One region of the Streptomyces sp. NPDC051738 genome, then DNA from elsewhere that is predicted to be linked to it. Evidence: predicted binding sites of a transcription regulator. Region 1 holds the regulator's gene; the other holds the start of a gene.
The links. The regulator HspR, encoded in region 1, represses chaperone genes until heat shock. The targets are predictions, from matches to a motif close to TTGAGNNNNNNNNNCTCAA.
Positions count from the first base shown of each region.

Region 2: a site for HspR is predicted at 2,230-2,248, ahead of dnaK (molecular chaperone DnaK). Genes of this name have one in related genera too.

Region 1 is NZ_JBITCM010000001.1:414,230-428,872, forward strand. It holds gene ACIA8X_RS01785 (sugar ABC transporter substrate-binding protein) at 1-676, opposite strand, end outside; gene ACIA8X_RS01790 (hypothetical protein) at 1,068-1,625, shown strand; gene ACIA8X_RS01795 (fibronectin type III domain-containing protein) at 1,769-3,424, shown strand; gene ACIA8X_RS01800 (heat shock protein transcriptional repressor HspR) at 3,507-3,953, opposite strand; gene dnaJ (molecular chaperone DnaJ) at 3,959-5,140, opposite strand; gene grpE (nucleotide exchange factor GrpE) at 5,186-5,845, opposite strand; gene dnaK (molecular chaperone DnaK) at 5,845-7,704, opposite strand; gene ACIA8X_RS01820 (MraY family glycosyltransferase) at 7,799-8,863, opposite strand; gene ACIA8X_RS01825 ((Fe-S)-binding protein) at 9,053-11,335, shown strand; gene ACIA8X_RS01830 (zinc-ribbon domain-containing protein) at 11,425-11,718, shown strand; gene ACIA8X_RS01835 (DUF2637 domain-containing protein) at 11,728-12,486, opposite strand; gene ACIA8X_RS01840 (MFS transporter) at 12,818-14,005, opposite strand; gene ACIA8X_RS01845 (YciI family protein) at 14,073-14,621, opposite strand.
Region 2 is NZ_JBITCM010000003.1:322,077-336,719, reverse strand. It holds gene ACIA8X_RS09330 (hypothetical protein) at 1-1,541, shown strand, start outside; gene ACIA8X_RS09325 (OsmC family protein) at 1,607-2,035, shown strand; gene dnaK (molecular chaperone DnaK) at 2,296-4,182, shown strand; gene narI (respiratory nitrate reductase subunit gamma) at 4,179-4,901, opposite strand; gene narJ (nitrate reductase molybdenum cofactor assembly chaperone) at 4,898-5,392, opposite strand; gene narH (nitrate reductase subunit beta) at 5,392-7,032, opposite strand; gene ACIA8X_RS09300 (nitrate reductase subunit alpha) at 7,032-10,727, opposite strand; gene ACIA8X_RS09295 (SAM-dependent methyltransferase) at 10,831-11,646, opposite strand; gene ACIA8X_RS09290 (helix-turn-helix domain-containing protein) at 11,777-12,640, opposite strand; gene ACIA8X_RS09285 (hypothetical protein) at 12,903-13,328, shown strand; gene ACIA8X_RS09280 (helix-turn-helix domain-containing protein) at 13,310-14,140, opposite strand; gene ACIA8X_RS09275 (ADP-ribosylglycohydrolase family protein) at 14,171-14,643, shown strand, end outside.

The sequences.
Region 1 (14,643 bases):
TGATCGCCTCGGCCATGTTGGCCTGGGCGTTCTCCGGCTTCCAGTCCTTGGTGTCGTACGACTTGGCGATGTCCACCGTGCCGTTGAGCTCGGAGAGGGCGCCCGCCTTGAACTGCTTGGCGTTCGGGTCGGTGGGCGAGCCGTTCATCATGACGATCTTGTCGGAGGAGTCGACCTCCCCCATGGCCTCAAGCAGCGTGCGCGCCTGGACCTCGCCGACCAGTTCGTTGTCGAAGGACACGTAGGCGTCGATGGGGCCCTCGGCCAGGCGGTCGTAGGCGATGACCGGGATGCCGGCGTCCTTGGCCTTCTGCACGCCGTCGGCGATGGCGTGCGAGTCGACGGCGTCCAGCAGGATCACGTCGACCTGGTCGTCGATCATCTGCTGCAGCTGGTCCGCCTGCTTGGACGCGTCCGCGTCCGCGTTCTGGTAGTCGACCCTGCCCTGCTTGTCGGTGAGCTCCAGGACCTTGTTCCTGATGATGGGGAAGTCGAACTTGTCGTAGCGCGTGTTCGCCGTCTCCGGCAGCAGCAGCCCCACGGTGACGTCGTTCCCCTTGGTCGGGCTCGCCTCGCTGCTGTCCCCGGTGACGCCCAGAGCCCCGCACGCGGCCAGCGAGAGGGTCATCGTGGATGCGGCGGCCACGGCGGTGGCGGTACGACGCAGGGGGCGCATGGGACGCATAGAGGAGCTCACTTCTGGTGCCTTCGGGACACGGACGCGCCATTGCGCCCAGGTGTCTGAAAAGCCAACGCGTCGTCGCCCCTCAGCGTCAAGCGGAATCACTTAACGAGTGCGCAACGCCACGCTCCGCTGAGCATGTGAAGACATGACGGACTGCCTCCAAACGCCCATTACACCCCCTCCACCGAACCTTGGTCGACGAGTCGACCAAGATCAGCACAAGCACTCCATTCCACGCGAGTCGCAGTCGGGGCACGTGCGCGACACCGTCCGGCTCTCGATCAGAGGACCGAACGAACCCGGCCAGCCGCACGGCCCGCCGAACCGGCGGCCGCGTGCGCGACCATGATCAGCACGAGGCGATACAGCGAAGGAAGACCTGATGCCCAAGAACCCGGCACCCGCGACCACGGACCGGCACGACGAGCACGAGGACGAGCACGAGCACGAGGACGACCGGTTCGGCGCGATAGCGGTCCGGCTCGACACCGGGCTGGGCGAGGTCATCGTCGAGGGCGAGTCGGTGCCCCGGATCGAACTGCGCCGCGCGGAAGGGGCCGAGGCCGAGGAGCACGTCCCGGTCGGCACCCGGGACGGGAGCCGGCTCACGCTGACCGTGGACGGCGAGGAGGTCGTCCTCGCCCCCGCCAAGGGTCGGCTGAGCCGTCGCTCGTACCGCGTCGACGTCCGCCACGAGGGCCGCGTCTGGCGCCTGGTGCCGGACTCCGTCCCGGGCAGCCGCCTGCTGCGGGACGGGCGGCACATCGGCGACTTCTCCTCGGACGGCGACGGACGCGTGCTCGCCGAGTGGCGCGAGGACGCCGAGCCGGAGCCCCTGGACGCGGCCCTCGGCTACGCGCTCGCCGCCGCTTTCGGCACGGGCGCCCGGCCCTGGTGGATGATCGCGACGGAGATGGCCGGCGACATGATCCCCGGCTGACGTCCCGCCCAGTGGCCGTCGTACAACCCATGGCCGCACAACCCATGGCCGTACAGCCAATGGTCGTACAACCAATTCCGGCCCCGGCGAGTCCTGTTCGGCGACGGTGATGATCACCGTCGCCGAACAGACCGAAGGACCCGATGAACCCAGCCAGACGCACGACCGCCGCGACCGCGGCGACGGTCGTGCTCGTGACCGCGGGCGGCCTCCTCACGGCCACCGTCGCGCCCGCCTCCGCCGCAGTGACCTGCGCATCGCCCGTCTTCAAGCGGCAGTTCTTCGCGAACACCACCCTTTCGGGCACCGCCAAGAAGACCGACTGCGACACCGCCATCGACCAGAACTGGGGCACCGGCGCCCCGGCCTCGGGCCTCCCGAAGGACAGGTTCTCCGTCCGCTGGACCCTGACCCGCGACTTCGGCTCCGGCGGACCCTTCTCCTTCTCCGCCTCCGCCCAGGACGGCATCCGCGTCTACCTGGACGGCAAGCTCAGGATCGACCTCTGGAAGAACGTGTCCACGACGGTCAGGAAGACCGTCAACGTCACGATCCCGGCCGACAAGCACACCCTCCGCGTCGACTTCGCCCACTGGACCGGCACGGCGAACGTCAAGTTCGGCTACACGCCGCGCACCTCCGCCGCCGTCGACAAGGTCAAGCCCCTTGCCCCGACGGCGCCTTCGGTGTCGTACGACGCGGCGACCGGCAAGGCGAAGGCGACCTGGGCGAAGAACAAGGAGATGGACCTCGCGGGGTACCGCGTCTACCGGCGGCTGAAGGGCACGCCGTTCGGCAGCACACCGCTCGCGACGACCACCTCCACGACGTACACGGACGCCACCCTGCCGGTGACCGGCGCGACGTACTACTACCAGGTACGCGCCTACGACAAGGCCGGCAACGAGTCGACGGGCACGGCGGAGAAGGCCGTCACCACCGTCGACCGCACCGCCCCGGGCCAGGTCACCGGCCTCACGGCGACGGGCACCACCGCGGGCAACACGCTCACCTGGCAGCCCTCTTCCGCACCGGACGTCCACCACTACGAGGTGTGGGGCGCGCCCGACGGGCAGCAGGACCCGGACGGGCCCGAGACGCTGCTCGGCACGTCCTACACGGACTTCACCGCCGCGACAGGGACCGCCTACACGTACCGGGTGCACGCGGTCGACGGCGCCATGAACGTCTCCCCGGTCTCCGCCCCGGTGACGGTCACGCGGCCCGAGCCCAGCGGCACACCCGCCCCGACCGGGCTCACCGCTGTCCGCCACGACGACCGGACCGAGCTCCACTGGGACGCGGCCGAGGGCTCCGGCCAGTTCCGCGTCTACCGCCGCACCGACGGCGCCTGGACCGCCCTCGGCACCACGCTCGGCAACGGCTGGGACGACCGCGGCGCTCCGGCGGGCAAGGCGTTCTACTACGTCGCCGCCGTGGACGGCACGGCTGCCGAGTCGGCGCCCTCCGACCAGCTCACCGTCGACCGGCTCACCCCCGCCACCGCGACCGGCCCGGCCGCGCCGCGGCTGACGCTGGTCTCGACGGGGATTCCCGCGCGGGCCGCCATCCAGGTCACCGCCAAGGCCGGCCCGGGCGACGAAGGACGGGTGCTGAAGGGGTACTCCTGGGAGATCGACGGCGCCTGCGGATCCAGCGGCACCCAACTGTCGACGACGGGTGCCCTCTCCTGGACGCCGCCCTACAACGGCCCGTGCATGGTCACCGTGTACGCCGTGGACGCCTACGGGCGTCAGGGTGCCCAGAGCTCCTCGCTGGAGTTCTTCGTCGGCCGCTGACCGACGTCGGCATCCGACCGGCACATGAAGCGGGGCCCGGAGGTTCGGTCGAACCTCCGGGCCCCGTCACGTGTACGGCTGTCTAGTCCTTGGCCTTCTTCGGCCGCCAGACCACCAACGCGCTGGTCTGCTGGACCTCCTGATACGGCACCAGATCACGGCGGTACGACGCGTGCACCGCCGCCTCACGCTGCTGCATCGCCGCCGCCGCGCCGTCCAGGGCGCCCTGCAGTTCCGCGACCCGGGACTGCAGCGCGGCGACCTGGTTCTCCAGTTCGATGATGCGCTTGATGCCGGCCAGGTTGATGCCCTCGTCCTGCGACAACTGCTGGACGGTACGCAGCAGTTCGATGTCGCGGGCCGAGTAGCGCCGGCCCCGGCCGGCGGTGCGGTCCGGGGACACCAGGCCCAGACGGTCGTACTGACGCAGCGTCTGCGGGTGCAGCCCGGAGAGCTGGGCCGCCACCGAGATGACGTAGACCGGGGTCTCCTCGGTCAGTTCATACGGGTTGCGTCGACGACCGTCCATCTGACTCATGCTCCCTTCGCGGCCTGGAACAGCTCCGCCCGCGGGTCCTCGTCCGCGGTCGCCTCGCGATACGCCTCCAGTGCGTCACGAGCCTTCCCCGTCAGGTCCTTCGGAACACTCACCTCGACGGTGACCAGGAGGTCGCCGCGGGTGCCGTCCTTGCGGACCGCGCCCTTGCCCCGCGCCCGCATCGTACGGCCGTTGGGCGTGCCGGGCGGCAGTTTCAGGGTGACCGGCGGTCCGCCCAGGGTGGGGACCCTGACCTCGCCGCCGAGCGCCGCCTCCGTGAACGTCACGGGGACGGTGACCGTGAGGTTGTCGTCCTTGCGGCCGAACACCGGGTGCGCGTCGACGTGCACGGTGACGTACAGATCGCCCGCCGGGCCGCCGCGTTCGCCGGGCGCTCCCTTGCCGCGCAGCCGGATGCGCTGGCCGTCCGACACCCCGGCCGGGATGCGGACCTGCATGGTCCGGGACGACTTCGCGCGGCCGCTGCCCTTGCACTCCAGGCACGGGTGCTCGGCCATCAGGCCGCGCCCCTTGCAGTCCGGGCAGGGGTCGGTCAGCGAGAAGCCGCCGCCCGAACCCCGGGCCACCTGGCCGGTGCCGACACAGGTCGGGCACACCCTGGGCGTGCCGTTCTTGTCGCCGGTACCTGCGCAGGCCTTGCAGGGCGACTGCGAGGACATCCGCAGCGGGACCGTCGCTCCCTCGATCGCCTCGGTGAAGCTGAGGGTGACCTCGGTGTCGATGTCCTGGCCGCGCCGGGGCTGGGTGCGGGTACCCGGACCCGTGCCGCCGCGGTTGAACAGGCCCCCGAAGACGTCCCCGATTCCGCCGCCGAAGCCGCCGGAACCCCCTTGGCCCTGGGCGCCGCCTCCGAAGAGGTCGCCCAGGTCGAAGTTGAAGGAGCCGCCCGCGCCGCCCGGCCCCGGGCGGAAGCCGCCGTTGCCGAAGAGGGCGCGAGCCTCGTCGTACTCCTTGCGCTTCTTGGGGTCGCCGAGGACGTCGTTCGCCTCGGAGATCTCCTTGAAGCGCTCCTCCGCCTTGGCGTTGCCCTTGTTGGCGTCCGGGTGGTTCTCGCGGGCGAGCTTGCGGTACGCCTTCTTGATCTCGGCTTCGGTGGCGTCCTTGGGGACGCCGAGGACCTTGTAGAAGTCCTTCTCGATGAAGTCCTTGGTGCTCATCCCCGACGTCCCTCCTCCCTGATCGGGTTTTCCGTCAGTTCAACGTCAGCCCTCGTCCGGGCCACCGTTCTCCTTGTCGTCGCCGGCCGCCTCGGTCGCCTCCTCCGCCTTGACGGTCTGCGCGCCCGGCTGGGGCTCGGCGACGGCCACCCGCGCGGGGCGGATGGTGCGCTCGCCGATGCGATACCCCGGCTGGAGGATCGCGACGCAGGTCGTCTCGGTGACGTCCGGAGCGTAGGAGTGCATCAGGGCCTCGTGGATCGTCGGGTCGAAGGGCTCGCCCTCCTTGCCGAAGGCCTGCAGGCCCATCTTCGCCGCGACGGTCTCCAGCGACTCCGCGACGGACTTGAATCCGCCGACGAGTTCGCCGTGTTCCCGCGCGCGGCCGATGTCGTCGATCACGGGCAGGAGCTCGGTCAGGAGGTTCGCAATGGCGATCTCCTTGACCGTGATCCGGTCCCGCTCCACACGGCGGCGGTAGTTCTGGTACTCGGCCTGGAGCCGCTGGAGGTCCGCCGTGCGCTCACCGAGCGCCGTACGCACCTGATCCAGCTGGGCCACCAGGCCCGCGTCTGCTGCTCCGTCCCCGGCCGGGGCCGCCCCCTCGCCGTTCGGCGGGGTTGCGGCCTTCGACTCGGCGTCGTCAGGGGTCGCGCCGGAGGGGACGTCGGGCCTCTCCTCGAAGCCCGGGGTCTCCTCCGTCATTACGCGGCCCCGTCCTTGCGCTCGTCGTCCACGATCTCGGCGTCGACGACGTCGTCGTCAGCGGCCTTGCCACCCGGGGCGGCGCCCTCCGGACCACCGGCGGCACCCTCCGGACCGGCAGCGGCCTGGGCGTCGGCGTACATGGCCTGGCCCACCTTCTGCGAGACCGCGGCGACCTTCTCGGTGGCGGTGCGGATCTCGGCGGTGTCCTCGCCCTTGAGCGCGGTCTTCAGCTCCTCGACGGCGGCCTCGACCTCGGTCTTGACCTCACCGGGGACCTTGTCCTCGTTGTCCTTGAGGAACTTCTCCGTCTGGTAGACGAGCTGCTCGCCCTGGTTGCGGGTCTCGGCGGCCTCGCGGCGGGCGTGGTCCTCCTCCGCGTACTTCTCGGCCTCTTCGCGCATCCGGTTGACCTCGTCCTTCGGCAGCGAGGAGCCACCGGTGACGGTCATCTTCTGCTCCTTGCCCGTGCCGAGGTCCTTGGCCGTGACGTGCATGATGCCGTTGGCGTCGATGTCGAAGGCGACCTCGATCTGCGGGACACCGCGCGGGGCCGGCGGCAGACCGGTCAGCTCGAACATCCCGAGCTTCTTGTTGTACGCCGCGATCTCGCGCTCGCCCTGGTAGACCTGGATCTGCACGGACGGCTGGTTGTCCTCGGCCGTCGTGAAGATCTCGGACCGCTTGGTCGGGATCGTGGTGTTGCGCTCGATGAGCTTGGTCATGATGCCGCCCTTGGTCTCGATACCGAGGGACAGCGGGGTCACGTCGAGGAGCAGGACGTCCTTGACCTCACCCTTGAGGACACCGGCCTGCAGGGCGGCGCCGATGGCGACGACCTCGTCCGGGTTGACGCCCTTGTTGGCGTCCTTGCCGCCGGTCAGCTCGCGCACGAGCTCGGCGACGGCGGGCATCCGGGTGGAGCCACCGACGAGGACGACGTGGTCGATCTCGTTGATGGAGACGTTGGCGTCCTTCATCACGTTGAAGAACGGGGTCTTGCAGCGCTCCAGCAGGTCGGCCGTCAGCTGCTGGAACTGAGCCCGGGTGAGCTTCTCGTCCAGGTGCAGCGGGCCCTCGGCGGAGGCGGTGATGTACGGCAGGTTGATCGAGGTCTCGGTGGAGGAGGACAGCTCGATCTTGGCCTTCTCGGCGGCCTCGCGGAGGCGCTGGAGGGCCATCTTGTCCTTGCCGAGGTCCACGCCGTGGCCGCTGGCGAACTGCTTGACCAGGTAGTCGACGACGCGCTGGTCCCAGTCGTCACCACCGAGGTGGTTGTCACCGTTGGTGGCCTTCACCTCGACGACGCCGTCACCGATCTCCAGCAGGGACACGTCGAAGGTGCCGCCACCGAGGTCGAAGACGAGGATCGTCTGGTCGTCCTTGTCGAGGCCGTACGCGAGCGCGGCCGCGGTGGGCTCGTTGACGATGCGCAGGACGTTCAGACCGGCGATCTCGCCGGCCTCCTTCGTGGCCTGGCGCTCGGAGTCGTTGAAGTACGCCGGGACGGTGATGACCGCGTCGGTCACCTTCTCGCCCAGGTAGGACTCGGCGTCCCGCTTCAGCTTCTGGAGGATGAAGGCGGAGATCTGCTGCGGGTTGAAGGGCTTCCCGTCGAGCTCCATCTTCCAGTCGGTGCCCATGTGGCGCTTCACGGAACGGATGGTCCGGTCCACGTTGGTGACCGCCTGGCGCTTGGCCACCTCGCCGACGAGCACCTCGCCGTTCTTGGCGAAGGCGACGACGGACGGCGTGGTCCTGGCACCCTCGGCGTTGGTGATGACGGTGGGCTCGCCGCCTTCGAGAACGCTGACGACGGAGTTAGTCGTGCCCAGGTCGATGCCGACCGCACGTGCCATGGTTGATTCCTCCAGCTGACTTGAGTGGAACGGACTCAAGTGTGCATGACGCCTGGCACCCGGTCAACAGAGGTGAGTCGACCCCGCTCAACTCTTATCCGTTCCTTACACGCAACTGGGCTCTGACCTGCGTAGATGTGACGTGAGTGGACGTCCGCGTGGTATCCCCTACGGGGAAATAGGGTTGACGCCGAGGCCCGTAGACCTTGATCCGCAGCAGTCCGAGTACGGCGATGAGGGCGACCGCCGCCACCCAGTACAACCCGGACACCGCGAGCCATCCCATGTGCACGAGAACCCCGACGAGCACCCCGGCGAAGGCGGCGACCCCCAGCAGGACGGCCGCGCCCGGCGGGGTGAGGCCGAGGCGGCGCAGTCGGTGGGCCAGGTGATCCGGGCCACCGCGCAGCAGTGGCCGCCCGGCCAGCCGGCGGGACAGCGTCACAAGGAGCACGTCGGCGGTGGCGAGGGCGGTGAGCGAGTAGAGGATGCCCACGCTCGACACCGGATCGCGTCCGGCCCGGGTCATCACGGCCGAGGCCGCCACCACGAACCCGACGAACAGGGACCCGCACGACCCGAACCCGATCCGCGCGGGCGGCCAGTTGTGCATGAGGAACCCGGTCAGCGCGGCGGCCAGCACGCTGAGCAGCACGGCGAGTTCGTCCATCACCTCGGCCGCCGCGAGCACACCGACACCGAAGGCGGTGACGACCCCGACGGTGCCGGCCAGCCCGTCCGCATGGTCGAGCGCCTTGAAACCGACGGTGACGAGGACGATCAGACCGACGGCCGGCACCCCCAGCCAGAACCCCGTCTCGCCGTACGGCACCACGCAGGCCGCCGCCACGGCCGTACCGCCGACCAGGAACCGCGCCTTCACCCGCCGCACGTCGGCGACCAGCCCGAGCAGGGCGACGGCGCCCGCGGCGATCAGCAGCCGCCGGATCTCGGGGCCCAGCGGGGCGACCCCCGCCCACTCCCAGCCGGCCACGACCAGGCAGGTGGCGAGGACGACGGCCAGACCGCCGAACAACGGCAGGGGCCGCTGCCGCCGACGGTCGATGATGCCGAGGCGCAGCGCGGGCAGCCGGAACAGCGCCGACAGGAAGGCGGCGAGGAGAAGGGCGGCGGTGGCGGCGGCGATCCCGTACAGCACGGAGCTAGGTTAGTGCCGTATATCCCTTTTTGAGACGAATAACACGTTCGGATCTTAAGGCAACCCTCAGCGACTCAGATCACCCCGCACCTGGCTACAGTGCGACGGAAGATGGGGGTAGTCTCAGACGGACTGCATAAGTTACCGCTTAGTAATATCTGACCCCTCGCAGGCCCGAGGAGCCCCGAAATGCAACTCGCCGCGATCATCGTGTCGCTGGTACTGACCGTGGTCGGCGTTGCGCTGCTAGCACGCGCCATCGGCCAGTTCGTCCGGTACTTCAAACTCGGCCAGCCGGTTCCGGCCGGCAGCCGGACCGACAACCCCTACGCGCGCAGTGTGACGCTGGTACGCGAGTTCCTGGGCCACACCCGGATGAACCGCTGGGGCATCGTCGGCTTCGCCCACTGGTTCGTGGCGGTCGGCTTCCTGACCCTGCCGCCGACCCTGGCGCAGGCGTTCGGCCAGCTCTTCCAGGCCGACTGGACGCTGCCGGTCATCGGCGGGTTCCTGCCGTTCGAGCTGTACATCGAGTTCATCGGCGTGATGACGATCCTGGGCATCGCGGTGCTCATCGTGATCCGCCTGCTGAGCCTGCCCTCCCGGGCCGGCCGCAAGTCCCGCTTCGCGGGCTCGAAGTCCGGTCAGGCGTACTTCGTCGAGTACGTCATCCTCACCATCGGCCTCGCGATCTACGTGCTGCGCGGCCTGGAGGGCGCGATCCACCACGTGGAGCACTACGAGGCCGCGTACTTCGCCTCGTACCCGCTGGTCCTGGCCTTCAAGGGCCTGAGCGTCGCCACCCTCCAGACGCTGATCTACTTCACCGCGATGGTGAAGATCAGCACCTCGTTCATCTGGATGATCGTGGTCTCGCTGAACACCAACATGGGTGTGGCCTGGCACCGCTTCCTGGGCTTCCCGAACATCTGGTTCAAGCGCAACGCGGACGGCGGGACGGCCCTCGGCGCGCTGCTCCCGATGACCTCCGGCGGCAAGCCGATCGACTTCACCGACCCCGGTGACGACGACGTCTTCGGCGTCTCCCAGGTCGAGCAGTTCTCCTGGAAGGGCCTGCTGGACTTCTCCACCTGCACTGAGTGCGGCCGCTGCCAGTCGCAGTGCCCGGCCTGGAACACGGGCAAGCCGCTCTCCCCGAAGCTGCTGATCATGTCGCTGCGCGACCACGCGCACGCCAAGGCGCCGTATCTGCTGGCCGGTGGCGGCAAGACGATGGAGGGCGAGGAGAAGGCGTCCGAGGAGCAGCTCAAGGACGTCCCCACGGCCGCCCTTGCGGAGGCCGAGCGTCCGCTGATCGGCACCGTCGAGGAGAACGGCGTCATCGACCCGGACGTCCTGTGGTCCTGCACCACCTGCGGCGCCTGCGTCGAGCAGTGCCCGGTCGACATCGAGCACATCGACCACATCGTCGACATGCGCCGCTACCAGGTGATGATCGAGTCCGCGTTCCCGTCCGAGGCGGGCACGATGCTCAAGAACCTGGAGAAGAAGGGCAACCCCTGGGGCCTGGCCAAGAAGCAGCGCCTGGAATGGCTCAAGGAGGTCGACTTCGAGGTCCCGGTCGTCGGCAAGGACATCGAGGACCTCACCGAGGTCGAGTACCTGTACTGGGTCGGCTGCGCCGGCGCCCTGGAGGACCGCGCCAAGAAGACCACGAAGGCCTTCGCGGAACTCCTCCACATCGCGGGCGTCAAGTTCGCGATCATGGGCGGCGACGAGAAGTGCACCGGTGACTCCGCGCGCCGCCTCGGCAACGAGCCCCTCTTCCAGGAGCTCGGCATGGAGAACGTCATGGCTCTGAACATGGCGTTCGGCGAGGAGATGGACGACGACGGCAAGGTGACGCCCGAGTCCGCCAAGCCCAAGGCGGCCAAGAAGATCGTCGCCACCTGCCCGCACTGCCTCAACACGATCGGCAACGAGTACCCGCAGATCGGCGGCGACTACGAGGTCATCCACCACACCCAGCTGCTCCAGCACCTGGTGGACGAGGGCAAGCTGGTCCCGGTGACCCCGGTCGAGGGCATCATCACCTACCACGACCCCTGCTACCTGGGCCGCCACAACAAGATCTACACGCCCCCGCGCGAGATCATCGCCAGCGTCCCGGGCCTGCGTAACGAGGAGATGCACCGCCACAAGGAGCGCGGCTTCTGCTGTGGCGCCGGTGGTGCGCGGATGTGGATGGAGGAGCGGATCGGCAAGCGCATCAACAACGAGCGCGTCGACGAGGCTCTCTCCACCAACCCCGACATCATCTCGACGGCCTGCCCGTTCTGCCTGGTCATGCTGACCGACTCGGTCAACGGCAAGAAGAACGACGGCAAGGCCAAGGAGTCCATCACGGTCGTCGACGTCGCCCAGCTCCTGCTGGAGTCGGTCAAGACGCCGGTGGACCCCGAGGACACGGCCGAGGCGGAGAGCGAGCCGGAGCCCGAGCCGGTGAAGTAGCTTCTAAAGCAGTACGACGCCCCCTGTCCTCCTCGGGCAGGGGGCGTCGTCGTACACACGGCAGGAAGCGATCGGAAAGGATCCGCGGCGTGATCATCTTCGGTACCAAGGGCTACCTCTACCAGCTCGCGATACTCACCCTGGTGTGCGGCCAGTGCGGCAATCCGGCCGCGCACACGCTCAGGAAGCGCGTCACGAAGTTCACGCTGTTCTTCGTGCCGCTGTTCCCGTTCTCGACCAAGTACGCGACGCAGTGCACCTTCTGCGGCGCCGAGCAGAAGGTCACCGCGGAGCAGGCGGAGCAACTGCAGGCGCAGGCCCTCGGCGGCGGGCACGGCGGTCAGCAGTCCTACGGGCAGCCGCAGCAGCCGTACCAGTCCTGAACCGACCGGTCAGGATTTCGTCTGCTTGGTCCCGTTCACCGGGTCGGCCGCGTGCTTCGGGCCGGGCCGCGACGAGAACTGGCCGACGAGTTCACGGAAGCAGACCAGGGCGGTGATCGGCGGAATTCCGACGACCACCATCGCGAGCAGGGAATGCGGTGACTGGCCGATGCACAGCGCCACCGCCACGCCGGAGGAGACCAGCATGACCGCCCAGGAACGGCGGGCGGTTCTGCGCTGAACGGATGCGCGCAGGATGGACAGTCCGGCTAACAGCCACGGCCCGTACACCGTCAACGGCCACCACTCGCCCAGTTTCGGCGACACCACGAGCAGCGCGATACTGCGGAGCTGATCGTACGAGTACGAGATCGACCAGGTCAGCATGGTCACCGCACACACCGTGATCGCCGCGACCAGGACCGCGACGGTGATGATCCGCGGGTTTCCGCCGAGGATGCGAGCGCCTGCCTGGGGCCGCCGTCGATTGACCGGGCGGCGCGGACGGGTGTCTCGGTCCAGCGGGCGGGTGTCCCTGTCCAGCGGGCGAGCGTCCCTGTCCAGCAGACGCGTCCCGCTGTCGAGCAGGGGAGCGGCCGGATCCAGATCCATGCCGTGCGCCGTGTTCAGCATCTGGGCCAGCTCGGCATCCGGATCCCACGCCTCCGCCGAGATCGTCGTCGGACCGGGGACCTGCCAAAGATGCTGCGTGTCGACCTGCTGTGTGTAATGAGGGTAATCGCCTAGCGCGTCATAATCGGTCCTCATTTCTAGAACCCTTCCCCTTCCATCGACGCCCGGAGATATTCACTCTCCATCCGACCGATGGTTCTCAGAAAGTCCTCAAGCAGATCCGAGCAGTGCGTGACGCTTTCCCCGGTGGTCTGATCAGCTGCCTGCCGCGAGCGGAACGGACCACCCTCACCTGCATGTCTTTCCTGCCAAGTCACGCCCACCTAACGAGCACCGGACGGCGTAGGACATCTGGCATTCGGGGGAATATCCGTCAACGGTGATTATCTGGAAGATCCAATTCCGGGGCCCGTCACGATGAAATTCTGAAAATGTCGAAGATATCGATGGCGGCGAAGATATATGACTAGATCTTGTCGGGGGCGGCGCGCCGCCGGGCCGCGAGGGCGAGGGCGGGGCCGACGGCGAGGAGGAGGGCGAGGGCCGCGTAGCCGTAGGTGAGGGTGGCCAGGGTGGCGACCGCGGCCACCAGCAACGGGCCGCCCGCGTCGCCGAGTTCGCGGCCGAGCTCGGCGGAGCCCATGGTCTGGCCGAGCCGTTCCGCGGGGGTGGCGGCGGCCAGCGCGGCGAAGCCGAGCGGGGTGATCAGGCCGGTGCCGATGCCGATCAGGGCCGCGGCGGCCAGGACGCCGGTCAGGCCGGGCAGCATCGCGCAGGCCAGGCCGGCGGCCGTGATCAGCAGCCCGGCGGTGAGGCCGCCGCGGACCGTGAGGCGCCCCTCGTCCAAGGCTCGCCCGGCCTTCGGCTGTACGACGGCGGCGCAGGCCGCCAGCACCGACACCGCGGCGCCGGTCGCCACCGTGCCGAGTCCGGCGGCGGCGCCGGAGACCGGCAGGAAGCCGACGCCGACGGAGAGGGCGGCGGTCGCGCCGGCCAGGGCCGCCGTGGGCCGCAGGAAAGCGGGGTCCGCCAGGCGCCGGGCGAGGTCCACGACCGTCTGCCGTTGCCTGGGCAGCGGCGGTACGTGCGGGACGGCGACCGCGGCCCAGAGTGCGACCGCCGCGCCGAGCACCGCGAGGACGGTGAACAGCAGCCGTAGGCCGCCGGCCCACACCAGGAGGCCGCCGAGCAGCGGGCCGAGGGTGTAGCCGATGGACTTGTGGAAGCCGTAACTGCCGAACGCCCGCCCGTGCCCCGCCGCCGGGTTCAGCCGGGCCACCAGCGCGGACGCTGACGGCGAGAACGCGGAGGCCGCGGCGCCCTGGCCGAGGCGGGCCGCCCACAGCCAGCCGGGGCTGTCCGCGACGACGTAGGCGGCCGACGCGACCGCGAACGCGACGAGCCCGCCGAGCAGCACCGGCCGGGCACCGACCCGATCGGCGAGCGCCCCGAACAGCGGCTTGAGCAGCACCTCGGCACCGTCGTACAGGGCCAGCAGACCACCCAGGACGAGCAGCGAGGTAACGGCGTCGTCGGAGTGCCCGCCGAGGTTGGCGGCAATGCCGTGGGCACCGAAGGCGGTGGTGAAGCCGGCGGCGTAGAGGGGCCACATCTGGGCGGCGGGGGCGGCCTGCTGTGGCGACGTCGCGGTCATACGGCGCCTTCCTCGGCGGGATGGTGGGCTGGGGCCGGGCGTCTGGGACGGGGTGCCGGCCAAACCCTCACCGCCGCCCCCCGAACTCCCAGTCATGGACCTCGACTTCGGCATACCGGTCCACCGTCAGTACGGCGCGGGCCGCGTCCGGGTCCGGGGCCCTGAGGAGCACCGCCGTGCCCACCCAGGTGGCGCCGTCGTCGGACAGCAGCGGGCCGTACGCGATGAGTTCGTCGCGGTCGGCCGGTACGGCGAGGTCGACGGCCTGGCCCGCGCCGAGGCCGAGCACCAGGTAGCGGTTGCCGTCGGTTCGGCCGCCGGGGAAGTCCCACATGGTGCGGCCGAGCAGATTGCGCCAGCGGCGCAGCAGTACGTCCCGGTAGGCGCCCGCCTGGTAGTTGGGCTCGTCGAAGGCGAACGCGCGGGCGCCGGTGGGGTCGGGCAGGTCGACGATGTGGACGCTGCCGGTGGGCGTCTCGCCGTCGGCGGCGAAGGTCGGGCCGCGGGCGATCAGCTCCTTCGCGTACCCGTCCATGTAGGACCAGTGCGCTTCCACCAGTTCCTCGCGCAACGGGAGTGAGCCGGGCCGATCGCGGTGGTAGCAGAAGAACTCCATGCGCCCAGTGAAGCCGGGCGGA
Region 2 (14,643 bases), on a different contig from region 1:
GCTTCGGTCACGTCCCTTCCAAGAAGGGCAGGCCCGCGCAGCCCGACCGCGCCGAACTCGCCGCCCGCTGCGTCGTCGTCAACCGATTCCTGCTCACCTTCCCGGTCGGGCGGGCCCCGGACCACTTGCCCCTGACCTACCCGGACGGCGACGAGGAGCAGCTCGCCGCGCGCTGGCGGCGCGACGGCATCCCGGCCGCGTACGAGCGCTGCGGCACGGCGGGCGCCGAGCCCGACCTGCTGCTCGTGGAGTGGACGGGATGGTTCGGGTCGCCCCCGGATCACCAACTGGCCTTCGCCACCGCGCTGACCCGCACCGTCTCCACCGCGATGGACATGGCGGGCGGCCGCCGCGACTCCATGGACGGCGAACCGGTCAAGAAGCGGCCCTGGCAGTGGGCGTTGGAGTGGTTCATCACCTCCTACCCCCTGCTCGGCGGCATCGCGGCCGGCATCAAGCTGGTCGCCGACGCCGAACTGGCCCGCGCGCACGGCATCGCCGTCGCCGCGGTCAACGCCGAGGCCGGCGAGATCTACATCAACCCGCTGCGGACGTTCGAAGACGAGGAGTGGCGCTTCATCCTCGCCCACGAGATGCTGCACGCCGCCCTGCGCCACGGCGACCGCTGCGGCACCCGCGACCCCTACCTCTTCAACGTCGCCTGCGACTACGTCATCAACGGCTGGCTGCGCGAGATGCAGGTCGGCGAGATGCCCCAAGGACTGCTGTACGACGCGCAGTTCAGCGGCCTGTCCGCCGAGGAGGTGTACGACCGGATCGTCGGCGACCTGCGCCGGATGCGCCGGCTGGCCACCCTGCGCGGCAAGGGCCTCGGCGATGTGCTGGGCGCCCCGCTCAGCGCGCCCGGCGACTTCGTCGACCTCGACGAGTTCTACCGCCGGGGCCTGTGCCAGGGCCTCGACCTGCACCAGCAGCAGGAGCGCGGCTTCCTGCCCGGCGGCCTGGTCGAGGAGATCCGCGCGCTCAGCCATCCGCCGCTCCCGTGGGACGCCCGACTGGCCCGCTGGTTCGACGAGTTCGTGCCACGCCCTGAGCCGGTGCGGACGTACGCCCGTCCTGCGCGCCGCCAGGCGTCGACCCCCGACATCCCGCGCGCGGGCCGCTACTTCCCGCCCGAGGAGATCGCCCGCTGCACCTTCGGCGTCGTCCTGGACACCTCCGGGTCCATGAACCGCGTGCTCCTCGGCAAGGCGCTCGGCGCCATCGCCTCCTACGCCGAAGCCCGGGACGTACCGGCGGCGCGGGTGGTGTTCTGCGACGCGGGGCCGCACGACGCGGGGTATGTGCCGGTGACGGACATCGCCGGGCGGGTGCGGGTGCACGGCCGGGGCGGTACGGTCCTGCAGCCCGGGATCGACCTCCTCCACCGCGCCGACGACTTCCCGCCGGGCGCGCCCGTCCTGGTCATCACGGACGGCTGGTGCGACGTCCTGCGGGTGCGGCGCGAGCACGCGTACCTGATTCCGCAAGGCCGTCGCCTGCCGTTCACCCCGCGTGGGCCGGTCTTCCGCGTGAGTTGAGCCGGAGTGTGATCGGATGGGGACACGGGCCCAGGAGAACGGGCCCCCATCCGAAAGGAAGAATCGTGGCAACCACGCGCTCCGCACACACCGTCTGGGAAGGCAACCTGCTCGAGGGCAACGGTGTCGTCAACTTCGACTCTTCCGGTGCCATCGAGGCGCAGCCGGTGACGTGGGCCTCGCGCTCCCAGGACGCGAACGGCAAGACCAGCCCCGAGGAGCTGATCGCCGCCGCGCACTCCAGCTGCTTCTCCATGGCGCTGTCGCACGCCCTGAACGGTGCCGGTACGCCGCCCACCAAGCTGGTCACCTCGGCGGACGTGAACTTCCAGCCGGGTGAGGGGATCACTGGGATTCACCTCACCGTGGAGGGGACGGTGCCGGGGATCGACGACGAGGCGTTCGTCGCTGCCGCGGAGGACGCCAAGAAGAACTGTCCGGTCAGTCAGGCGCTGACAGGGACGACGATCACGCTGTCGGCGAAGTTGGCGTAGCGGGTCGCCCACGGGGGTGCCGGGAAGGGCTGTGTGGCGTCTGCGGCGCCGTCGTGGCTTGTCGCGCCCACGCGGCGGAGCCGCATATCGACACAGCCCCGCGCCCCTGAAGGGTGGCCCTTCGGACCGACCCTCAGCCGCTGAGCGAGCGCTCAGTCCCCGTTTGGTGACCGTCCGCTTGGTCACCCGTCCCATTGACAAGAACTCACTCAAGTTTTGTGCTGGAGTTCAAAGGGGTGCCCTGGCGGAAGGGGACAACGATGGCACGCGCGGTCGGGATCGATCTCGGGACCACGAACTCGGTGGTCGCCGTCCTGGAGGGCGGCGAACCCACTGTGGTCGCCAACGCGGAGGGGGCCAGGACCACACCGTCGGTCGTCGCCTTCGCCAAGAACGGCGAGGTGCTCGTGGGGGAGGTGGCCAAGCGGCAGGCGGTGACGAACGTCGAGCGCACCGCCCGCTCCATGAAGCGGCACATGGGCGACGGCCCCTGGCGCTTCCCCGATCAGGGCGACATCGACGGCACCCGCTACCGGGCCCAGGAGCTGTCGGCCCGGGTGCTGCAGAAGCTGAAGCGGGACGCCGAGGCCTATCTCGGTGAGGACGTCACCGACGCGGTGATCACTGTCCCTGCCTACTTCGACGACGCCCAGCGGCAGGCCACCAAGGAGGCCGGGGAGATCGCGGGCGTGAAGGTGCTGCGGATCATCAATGAGCCCACGGCCGCCGCCCTCGCCTATGGCCTGGACCGGGGTGAGGAGCAGACCGTGCTGGTCTTCGACCTCGGCGGCGGCACCTTCGACGTCTCCCTGCTGGAGATCGGCGAGGGCGTCATCGAGGTCAAGGCCACCAACGGCGACACGCACCTCGGCGGCGACGACTGGGACCAGCGGGTCGTCGAGTACCTCGTCAAGAAGTTCAAGGGGCAGAACGGCATCGACCTCGGCAACGACAAGATGGCGCTGCAGCGGCTGCGCGAGGGCGCCGAGAAGGCCAAGATCGAGCTGTCCAGCTCCTCCGAGACGACGATCAACCTGCCCTACATCACCGCCTCCGCCGAGGGCCCCCTCCACCTCGACGAGAAGCTCACCCGCGCCCAGTTCCAGGAGCTCACCGCCGATCTCCTCGACCGCTGCAAGACCCCCTTCCACCAGGCGGTCAAGGACGCCGGCATCAAGCTCTCCGCGGTCGACCACGTCATCCTCGTCGGCGGCTCCACGCGGATGCCCGCCGTCACCGACCTCGTGAAGGAACTCACCGGCAAGGACCCGCACAAGGGCGTCAACCCCGACGAGGTCGTGGCCGTCGGCGCCGCCCTCCAGGCCGGTGTCATCCGCGGCGACGTCAAGGACGTCCTGCTGCTCGACGTCACCCCGCTGTCCCTCGGCATCGAGACCAAGGGCGGCATCATGACGAAGCTCATCGAACGCAACACGACCATTCCCACCCGGCGTTCGGAGATCTTCACCACCGCCACCGACAACCAGCCCTCCGTCGGCATCCAGGTCTACCAGGGCGAACGCGAGATCGCCGCGTACAACAAGAAGCTCGGCGTCTTCGACCTCACCGGGCTGCCGCCGGCGCCGCGCGGGGTCCCGCAGATCGAGGTCGCGTTCGACATCGACGCCAACGGCATCATGCACGTCTCCGCCAAGGACCTGGCCACCGGTCGGGAACAGAAGATGACGGTCACCGGCGGCTCGGCCCTCCCCAAGGACGACATCGACCGCATGATGCGGGACGCCGAGCAGTACGCCGAGGAGGACCGCAACCGCCGTGAGGCGGCCGAGACCCGGAACCAGGCCGAACAACTCGTCTACCAGACCGAGAAGTTCCTCCGCGACAACCCCGACAGCGAGGGTAAGGTCCCGGCGGACACGAGGTCGGAGGTCGAGTCGGCGATCGCGGACCTCAAGGAGCAACTGGAGCGGAACGCCGAGACGAACGCCCTGCGCACGGGGATCGAGAAGCTGGCCACGGTCAGCCAGCAGATGGGCCAGGCCATGTACGCGTCCGCCTCGGCCGGTTCAGCGGCCGAGGACCAGAGCGCGCGTACATCCGACACGTCCCACACGTCCGACGAGGAGGGCGTGGTGGACGCCGAGATCGTCGACGACGACAAGGAGCAGAAGGGAGGGGCCGCCTAGGACCCCGCCCGCTCCCAGCCCCGCTTCTCCGGCCGCGGCCCCAACTGCTCGGGGTCGCGGCTGCGGTACACCACATACGGCCGGAACAGGTACTGCACCGGCGCGCTGAACATGTGCACCAGCCGCGTGTACGGCACCAGCGCGATCAGCACCATGCCGATCACCGCGTGCACCTCGTACAGCACCGGCACACCCGCCATACGGTCGATGTCCGGCTGGAGGGTGAACAGGCTGCGGGCCCAGGGAGCGATGGACTGGCGGTAGTCGTAGCCGTCGCCGCCGGCGTGGGCCAGCTTGGCGACCATGCCCATCACGATCGCCGCGAGCAGCACGACGTACATGACCTTGTCGTTGGCGGTCGTCGCCCGGAACACGGGGGCGTTGGTGCGCCGGCGGTAGATCAGCAGTCCGATCCCGCCGACCGCGAGCACGCCGGCCGCCGTGCCGCCGTAGAGGGAGAAGAGGTGGTAGGTGTGCTCGCTCACGCCCGCGGCCTGAGTCCACGACTCGGGGATGAAGAGCCCGACGAGGTGGCCGGCCAGCACGAACAGGATGCCGTAGTGGAAGGCGGGCGAGGCGATGTTCAGCAGCTTCGACTCGTAGACCTGGGAGGAGCGTGTGGTCCAGCCGAACTTGTCGTAGCGGTAACGCCAGACGAGGCCGGCGACGAGCAGGGCGAAGGTGACGTACGGCAGGACGCCCCAGAGGAGTGTGGTCATGAGCGCACCCCCGAGTGTGCGGTCGGCAGTGTGGCGCATACGGCGTCCAGGACGGACGCGTACGGTGTCCCGAAGTCGGTGAGCCGGGAGCGGAGCTGTTCCAGGGCGTCCCGGTGTTCCAGCAGCAGTTCGGTGCTGCCGGTGCGGGCCGCGAACTCCAGGACCGCGGGCAGGAAGTCGGGCAACTCCTCGCAGGTGAACTCCAGGCCGTGCGCGCGGTAGAGGTCCTTGAAGCGGAGCAGCGACATGCCGCGCCGCCGGGTGTCCCCGTCGCTCCACCAGCTCAGGTACAGGCTGTGGCGGTTCCTGAAGTCGAAGACCTCGACGTAGTGCGCGGCGAGGTCCCGCGGGGGCGTGACCGCCGCGTGGTCGGTGAACTCCCGTAGCTGGGGGGCGGCTTCGCGCAGGAGCGGCAGGCGGGCGCGGAAGTCGTCGTCGGGGTAGGTCAGGCAGAGCGCGGCCGCCTGGTAGAGCACCTCGAAGGAGGGCATCAGGCCTCCTCGGTGTCGGTCGTGGGAACTGTGTCGGCCGTGGGAACTGTGTCGGTGGTGCCGTCGGAGGTCTGCCGTCCGCGCAGGGCGTGGAAGTTCTCCACCGACACCAGCGGCAGCATCTTGCGGCCCGAGTCCTGGCCGAAGGGTCCGCTGCCGCCCATGCCGGGCCCGCCGGCGTAGTCGAGGCTGCACCCCTGCGGGAGCGCCGACTCCTCCAGCCGCCGGGCATCCCCGACGGCGGCCGTCGGAATCACATACCGGTCCTCGTACTTGGCGATCGCCAGCAGCCGGTACATCTCCTCGATCTCGAAGGTCCCCATGCCCACGGCGGCCGGCACCGAGGGATCCGGCTCCTCGCCGAGGTTGATCGCCCGCATGTGGGCGCGCATCGCGGCGAGTTTCTCCAGCGAGGACCGCACCGGGCCGATGTCACCGGCCGTGAACAGTTCCGCCAGGTACTCCAGCGGGATGCGCAGGCTGTCGATCGCGCCGAACAGGTTCCCCGCGTCCTCGCCGTCGTGCCCGGTCTCCGACAGCGCGTCCACCACCGGGGAGAGCGGCGGGATGTACCAGACCATCGGCATCGTCCGGTACTCCGGATGCAGCGGGAGCGCCACCCGGTACTTGCTGATCAGCGCGTGCACGGGGGAGCGGCGGGCCGCCTCCAGCCAGTCGTACGGGATGCCCGCCTCCTCGCACGCCCGCCGCACGCCGCTGTCCTCGGGGTCGAGGAAGACATCCAACTGGGCCTGGTACAGGGCCTGTTCGTCCCGGACCGAGGCGGCGGCCGTCACCTTGTCGGCGTCGTACAGCATCACCCCGAGATAGCGCAGCCGGCCCACGCACGTCTCCGAGCAGACCGTCGGCAGGCCGACCTCGACGCGTGGGTAGCACATCGTGCACTTCTCGGCCTTGCCGGTGCTGTGGTTGAAGTAGACCTTCTTGTACGGGCATCCGGTCACGCACATCCGCCAGCCCCGGCACCGGTCCTGGTCGACGAGGACGATGCCGTCCTCCGCCCGCTTGTACATCGCCCCCGACGGGCACGACGCCACGCAGGACGGGTTGAGGCAGTGCTCGCAGATGCGCGGCAGATAGAACATGAAGCTCTGCTCGAACTCGAACCGCACCTTGTCCGAGGCCTGTCTGCGCGCCCGCTCGACCATCGGGTCGAAGTCGCCGTAGGCCGTGGCGCCCGCGAGGTTGTCGTCCCAGTTCGCCGACCACTCGATCTTCATCGGCTTGCCGTCGAGCTGTGAGATCGGCCGGGCCACCGGGTAGTCGTCGCCGAGCGGGGCGTCGGTGAGGTTCTTGTAGTCGTACGTCCAGGGCTCGTAGTAGTCCTTGATCTCCGGGAGTTCGGGGTTGGAGAAGATCCCGGCGAGCTTGCGGAACCGGCCGCCCGCCTTCAGCTTCAGGGCCCCGCGCCGGTTCAGCTCCCAGCCGCCGCGCCAGCGCTCCTGGTCCTCGTAGCGGCGGGGGTAGCCCTGTCCGGGGCGGGTCTCGACGTTGTTGAACCAGACGTACTCCATGCCGCGCCGGTTGGTCCACGCCTGCTTGCACGTGACCGAGCAGGTGTGGCAGCCGATGCACTTGTCGAGGTTCATCACCATCGCGATCTGGGCCATGGGGCGCATCAGTACTCGACCTCCTGGCTGCTGCGGCGGCGGATCACCGTCACCTCGTCGCGCTGATTCCCCGTCGGGCCCAGGTAGTTGAACGCCCAGGAGAGCTGGGCGTACCCGCCGACGAGATGGGACGGCTTGAGGATCAGCCGGGTGAGCGAGTTGTGGATGCCGCCGCGCTTGCCGGTGGTCTCCGACTTCGGGACGGCGACCGTGCGTTCCTGCGCGTGGTGCATGTAGACCGTGCCGGGCGGCATACGGTGCGAGACGACGGCACGGGCGACGACCACGCCGTTGCGGTTGACCGCCTCGATCCAGTCGTTGTCGACGACGCCGATCGCGTCGGCGTCCTGCGGGGACATCCAGATGTTCTGGCCGCCTCGGGAGAGGGCCAGCATGAACAGGTTGTCCTGGTACTCGGAGTGGATGGACCACTTGCTGTGCGGGGTGAGGTAACGGACCGTCACCTCCCGTTGCCCGTCCGGTCCCAGGCGCGGTTCGCCGAACAGCTTGTTCATGTCCAGCGGCGGCCGGTAGACCGGGAGCGCCTCGCCCAGCTCGTGGATCCAGTCGTGGTCGAGGAAGAAGTGCTGGCGGCCGGTGAGGGTGTGCCAGGGCTTGAGGTGCTCGGTGTTGAGGGTGAAGGCCGTGTAGCGCCGGCCGCCCGACTCGCTGCCCGACCACTCCGGCGAGGTGATCACCGGTACCGGCGCGGCCTGCGTGTCCGCGTACGTGATCCGCCTGCCCTCGTGCTCGGCCGCCAGGTGCGCCATCTCCTGCCCGGTCCGGGCCTCAAGGGTGCGGAAACCCTGGGTGGCGAGGCGGCCGTTGGTCGTGCCGGACAGGGCGAGGATGGTGTTCGCCGCCTTCACGGCCGTATCGAGGCAGGGGCGGCCGTCGGGTGTCTCGCCGTTCAGGTGCCGAAGGTCCTCGACCTCCTCGTCCGGCTTCAGGGTGATGCCCTTGGCGGGCAGGCCGAGTTGCTCCACCAGCGGCCCGAGTGCGGCGAACTTGGCGCCGATCGCCGTGTAGTCCCGCTCCACGACGGTCAGGTTCGGCATGGTCCGCCCGGGCACGGGAGCGCATTCCCCCCGCTTCCAGTCCAGGACGACCCCGCCCGGCTGGGCCATCTCGCCCGGGGTGTCGTGCTGGAGCGGCGTCGCCACCAGGTCCTTCCGTACACCGAGATGGTCGACGGCCAGCTCGCTGAGCCGCTCGGCCAGCGCCTTGAACGCGTCGAAGTCGGTGCGGGCCTGCCACGGCGGATCCACGGCCGGGGTGAAGGAGTGGACGAACGGGTGCATGTCCGTGCTGGACAGGTCGTGCTTCTCGTACCAGGTCGCGGCGGGCAGCACGACGTCCGACAGCAGCGTGGACGACGTCTGCCGGAAGTCCAGCGACAGCAGCAGGTCGAGCTTGCCCTCGGGCGCCTCCTCGTGCCAGGTCACCTCACGCGGCCGTACGTCCTCGGGAGCCTCCTCGGCCTGGAGCGACGAGTGCGTGCCCAGCAGATGCCGGGTGAAGTACTCGGCGCCCTTCGCCGACGAGCCCAGCAGGTTGGCCCGCCACAGCGTCAGCACCCGCGGCCAGTTCTCCGGCGCGTCCGGGTCGTCGCAGGCGAACTTCAGGCTGCCCGTGCGCAGTTCGGCCACCGCCCGCGCCACCGGATCGCCGAACACCTCGCCGAGCTCCAGCGGATTGCGGTCGAAGGTCGGGTACGACGGCATCCACCCCGCACGCGCCGACAGCGCGAGGCAGTCAGCCCCCGTCATCCCCCGGAACCGCCCCGAACCGAGCGGCGAGGCGAGCACGTCGGCCGTGAACCGGTCGTAGCGCCACTGGTCGGTGTTGAGGAACCAGTACGCCGTGCCGATCATCTGACGCGGCGGTCGCGACCAGTCCGACGCCGCCGCGAGCGTCGCCCAGCCGGTCACCGGACGGCACTTCTCCTGGCCCACGTAGTGCGCCCAGCCGCCGCCGTTGCGGCCCTGGCAGCCGGTCAGCTGGAGCAGGGCGAGGAAGGCGCGGTAGATCGTCTCGGAGTGGAACCAGTGGTTGGTGCCGGCGCCCATCAGGATCATGCAGCGGCCCTTCGACCGCTCGGCCGTCCGGGCGAACTCCCTCGCAATCCGTGCGCACTTGGCCGCCGGAACGGATGTGTGCGCCGACTGCCAGGCGGGCGTGCCGGGCGCGTCGGCGTCGTCGTACGACACCGGCCAGCGGCCCGGCAGCCCCGGCCGCGCCACCCCGTACTGCGCGAGCAGCAGATCGAAGACCGTCGTCACCAGCGGCCCGCCCGCACCGCCCAGCTTCACCGCCGGAACACCACGCCGTACGACGGCCCCGCGCCCCTGCCCGTGCGTCCCGCCCTCGGTGTCGAAGCGGGGCAGCAGCACCTCGACACCAGCCGAGACCTCACTGCCGTAGATGCTCAACTGGGGCCGGATGTCGCCGAGTTGGAGGTTCCACCGGCCCTTTCCCGACTCGGTCCAGCGGAAGCCGAGGGAGCCGTTCGGGGCGACCGCGCGGCCCGACACCTCGTCCAGCACGACCGTCTTCCACTCGGCGCCCTCGCCCGCCTGCCCCAGGTCCGAGGCGCGCAGGAACTTCGCGGGGACGTGGGCGCCGTCCCGCTCCTCCAGCGTGACCAGGAAGGGCAGGTCGGTGAACTGCCGTACATAGTCCGCGAAGAACGGTGTCTCGCGGTCGACGAAGAACTCCTTGAGGATGACGTGGCCCATCGCGAGGGCCAGCGCGCCGTCCGTGCCGGGGTGCGGGTGCAGCCACTCGTCGGCGAACTTGGCGTTGTCGGCGTAGTCGGGGGCGACGACCACGACCTTCTGGCCCCGGTAGCGGGCCTCCGCCATCCAGTGCGCGTCGGGCGTGCGGGTCACCGGGACGTTCGAGCCCCACATCATCAGATACGCCGCGTCCCACCAGTCGCCCGACTCCGGTACGTCGGTCTGGTCGCCGAAGACCTGCGGGGAGGCGACGGGCAGATCGGCGTACCAGTCGTAGAAGGAGAGCATCGGGGCGCCGATGAGGGAGTGGAAGCGGGCGCCCGCCGCGTGCGACACCATCGACATCGCGGGGATGGGCGAGAAGCCGGCGACGCGGTCGGGGCCGTATGTCTTGATGGTGTGGACGTGGGCCGCGGCGACCAGCTCGACCGCCTCGTCCCAACTCGCCCGCACCAGACCGCCCTTGCCGCGCGCCCGCTGGTAGCGGCGGCGGCGCTCGGGGTCGTTCTGGATGTCCGCCCAGGCCAGGACGGGATCCCCCAGGTGCTGTTTCGCCTCCCGGTACATCTCCAGGAGCACACCGCGGACGTACGGGTAGCGCACCCGGGTGGGGGAGTAGGTGTACCAGGAGAAGGCGGCGCCGCGCGGGCAGCCGCGGGGCTCGTACTCGGGGCGGTCGGGGCCGACGCTCGGATAGTCGGTCTGCTGGGTCTCCCAGGTGATGATGCCGTCCTTGACGTACACCTTCCAGCGGCAGGAGCCCGTGCAGTTCACGCCGTGCGTGGAGTTCACGACCTTGTCGTGGCTCCAACGGTCCCGGTAGAAGGCGTCCGCCTCGCGCCCGCCGGTCAGCGCGACGCTGTGCAGATCGGGCGCGGCCGTGCCCGGCCGGAAGAACCTCCCGGCCTTCAGCAGCGCCGCGCCCGGTTCCGCGGGCGCGGCGGGCGGTATCTGCGTGTCGGTCACAGGCGCTCCCTTGGCTTGCCCTGGTCCCGAACCTAGGGCGGAGCGCGGGAAGGCACCTGTTCACGGCACCCGTACGGGTACCGCCGCACGGCACGCGGGTGGATCAGGGCTTGCGGGCGACCCCCGCGTACACCGGCACGATGCCCTCGGCCTGCGCCGCCACGTCCACCTGCTCCGGACGCCAGCCGTAGACGGGGATGACGCCGGGCCCGAGCAGTTCCAGGCCGTCGAAGAAACGGGAGAACTCGGCCAGGGACCGGGGGTAGAAGGGGGTGCCGCTGCGCCGGAAGTGGTTCGCCGCCTGCTCGATGGCCTCCGGGCTGAGGTCCGGGGTGACCTGGGAGAGGATCACGTAGCTGCCGGGGGCGAGCACGGCGACGTACTTCTTCAGCATGCCGTACACGTCGTCGCCGTCGGGGTCGTCGCCCAAGTAGTGGGTCAGCGCGACGAGCGACAGCGCGACCGGACGGTCGAAGTCCAGGGAGTCGCCGGCCCGGCTCAGCAAGTTGTCGACGTCCCGGACGTCGGCGTGCACGTAGGTGGTGCTGCCCTCCGGGGTGCCGTGCAGCAGGGCCTGCGCGTGCCGCAGCACGATCGGGTCGTTGTCCGCGTACACGACCCTGGCCTCCGGAGCGACGCCCTGCGCCACCTGGTGCAGGTTCGGCTCGGTGGGGATGCCCGTGCCGATGTCCAGGAACTGGCGTATCCCGGCCTCGGCGGCGGTGCGTACGGCCCGCTGCATGAAACGCCGGTTGGCGCGCGCCCCGCGCAGGACCGTGCCGTCCACGGCGAGGATCCTGCGGGCCAGCTCCTCGTCCACCGGGTAGTTGTCCTTGCCTCCCAGCCACCAGTCGTACACCCGGGCCGGATGCGGCCGGCTGGTGTCGATACGGGCGGGTACGGCATCGGATCCGGTCATGCGGTGTGTTCTCCTCGGTCCTTGTCTGCGGTGCTCGTCTGCGGTGCTCATCCGCTGTGCTCGTCCGCTGTGCTCGTCCGCGGTCGTGGACAGGTCGTCGGCCGTGGGCGGAAAGGTTGCCGTACGCCGGTCAGACGGCCTCGCGGCACTCTCGCAGGATCTTCTTCGTGCGCTCGGCCGACGCCGCGGCCGTCGACATGTGGTCCAGGACCTCCAGGTGCGCGGCGACCTCACTGCGGGAGTCGAGATACAGGGCGCCGGTGAGGTACTCCGTGTAGACCATGTCGGGCAGCTCCGGCTCGGCGAAGCGGAACAGGGAGAAGGGCGCGTACGTCCCCGGGTGCGGGCCGGAGGCGAACTCGGCGATCTGCAGCGTGACGCGGTCGCGCTCGGCGAACTCCAGGAGCTTGTCCAGCTGTTCGCGCATCACCTCGCCGTCGGCGCTCACCGGGCGCCGCAGCACCGTCTCGTCCATGATCACCCACAGGTGCGGCGGGTCGGGGCGCTCCAGCAGCCGCTGCCGCTCCATGCGCAGCGACACATGCCGCTCCATGGTCTCCGGCCCCGCCTGCCCGATCGTCCCGGCCTCCATCACGGCACGCGCGTAGCCCTCGCTCTGCAGCAGGCCGGGCACGAAGTGCGGCTCGTAGGAGCGGATGATGCGGGCGGCGCCCTCCAGGCTCACGTACAGGCTGAACCAGTCCGGCAGCACGTCGTGGAACCGCTGCCACCAGCCCGGCTGGTTGGCCTCCTCGGCCAGGGCGACGAAGGCCGCCGCCTCGTCCTCCGGTACGCCGTACGTCTCCAGCAGGACCTGGACGTACGGGATCTTCAGCGCGACCTCGGCCGTCTCCATCCGGCGTACGGTCGCCGCGGCAACGTGCAGCACGCGGGCTGCCTCGTCGCGTCCCAGCCCGGCTGACTCGCGCAGCTCCTGGAGGCGCTTGCCGAGCACCACCTGGCCCACGGTGGGAGCGGGTCGCCGCTCACTCACGCCACGCCTCCCCTACGCGCCGAAAGTACGGGCGCCATGTTACGGGGAAGCGGTGGGGTGGTCACTGTTGTGTGCCGGGTGCAGGTTCGTGGGGGCTGGTCGCGCAGTTCCCCGCGCCCCTGGGGGGTGTCATTACCCGGCAGGTAATCGACCCCTTTGCCCGGTCGCGAGAACGTTGAGTCACCGGGTTCCGGGGCGGCGCACTCCGTCTCGGGATCCGGCCTCGCCGCCTCAACTCGACCTCGACGGAGGGTGATTCACCATGTCCGCCACCTCGCTCGCCGCTCTCGCCCGGACCTCCGACCCGCACACCGTGCTGCGCCGCTTTCTGGCCCTGGACGCGGTGGTGACCGGGGCGAACGGGCTTGCCTACCTTGCTGTTTCCGGGCCGCTCGGCCGCTTCCTCGGTGTCGACTCCACGCTGCTGCTCGCGCTCGGCGCCTTCCTCACCGTGTACGCGGCCGCCGTCGGCCTGCTCGCCTCCCGTGCCCGCCCCGCCGTGTTCCCTGTGCGGGCCGTGATCGAGGCCAACCTCGCCTGGACCGTGCTGAGTCTGGTCGGCCTCGCGGTGTGGCTGTCGCCGAGCACGGCCGGTGCGGTGTGGACCGTGCTCCAGGCGCTCACCGTCGCAGGGTTCGCCGGGTTGCAGTACGCGGCGCTGAAAGCACGTCAGGGCAGCAGCGACTGAAGGTACTTGACCGTCGCGGGGTCGGCCGGGAGGAGCGTCTCGATGGCCAGCTCGGCGACGGTCACGTCCATGGGGGTGTTGAAGGTGGAGATGGAGGAGATGAAGGACAGGACGCGGCCCTCGTGCTCGATCTGCATCGGCAGCGCGAAGTAGGGGACGGGCTCGGCCGGTTCGGGGCCGGGCGTCTCCTCCGGGACCGGGTACGCCGCCACCTCCTCGTACAGTCGGCGCAGCGGCTCGGAGCGGCGCAGCGCGATCTGGCGGTCCATCTGGGCGAGCAGATGCCCGCGCCACTCGCGCAGGTTGCGGATGCGCGGCGCGAGGCCCTCCGGGTGCAGGGTCAGACGCATCGCGTTCAGCGGGGGCGTGAGGAGGTGCTCGGGGATGCCGTCGAGCAGCGTCAGGACGCCCCGGTTGGCGGCGTGGACGTTGTACATCGCGTCGACCACGAGGGCCGGGTAGGGCTCGTAGCCCTGGATGAGCCGCTCCATTCCCGCGCGGAGCGCGTCGAGTGCCGGGTCGTCCAGCGGGGTCTCCGGGTAGCGCGGGGCGTAGCCGGCGGCCAGCAGCAGCGCGTTGCGCTCCCGCACCGGGACGTCCAGGTGCTCGGCCAGCCGCAGCACCATCTCCTCGCTCGGCCGGGAACGGCCCGTCTCGATAAAGCTGATGTGCCGCGCCGAGGAGTCCGCCCGCAACGCCAACTCCAGCTGACTCACGCGCCGTTGCTCCCGCCAGGCCCGCAGGAGGGGGCCCACGCCCTGGTCGGCCGGGGCGGTGGCGGGCACGCCGCTACCGGGCGGGACAATGGTCATGAGTACGACCGTAGTCGAGGAGCGCGTGGAATGAACGAGCCGTGGATGTCGTCCCTCGCAGGCGAGGCCGTGTACCGCGCCCGGGTGCGTGGCTGTCTGCTCGGCGGGGCCCTCGGTGACGCCCTCGGCTACCCGATCGAGTTCAGCACGCTGGACCGGATCCGTGCCGCCAACGGAGAGCGCGGAGTGACCGGGCTCCTCTTCGCCGGGGACAGCGATGTGGCCAAGATCAGCGACGACACGCAGATGACCCTCTTCACCGCCGAGGCGCTCATCCAGGCCCATCAGCGGGAGCGGCTCAAGGGAATCGGCGGTGGGTGGGCCCTGCTGGTGCGGTGGGCGTACGAGCGCTGGCTGGAGACCCAGCGCCATCCCGGCCCGGAGCACGCCGCACCTCCACAGAGCGGCGCCCCCGACGGCGGTCTGATCACGCAGGAGTGGCTGTACTCCCCCAGAGGGGGGACCCCCAGCCGCGCCCCCGGCAACGCCTGCGTCTCCGGGAT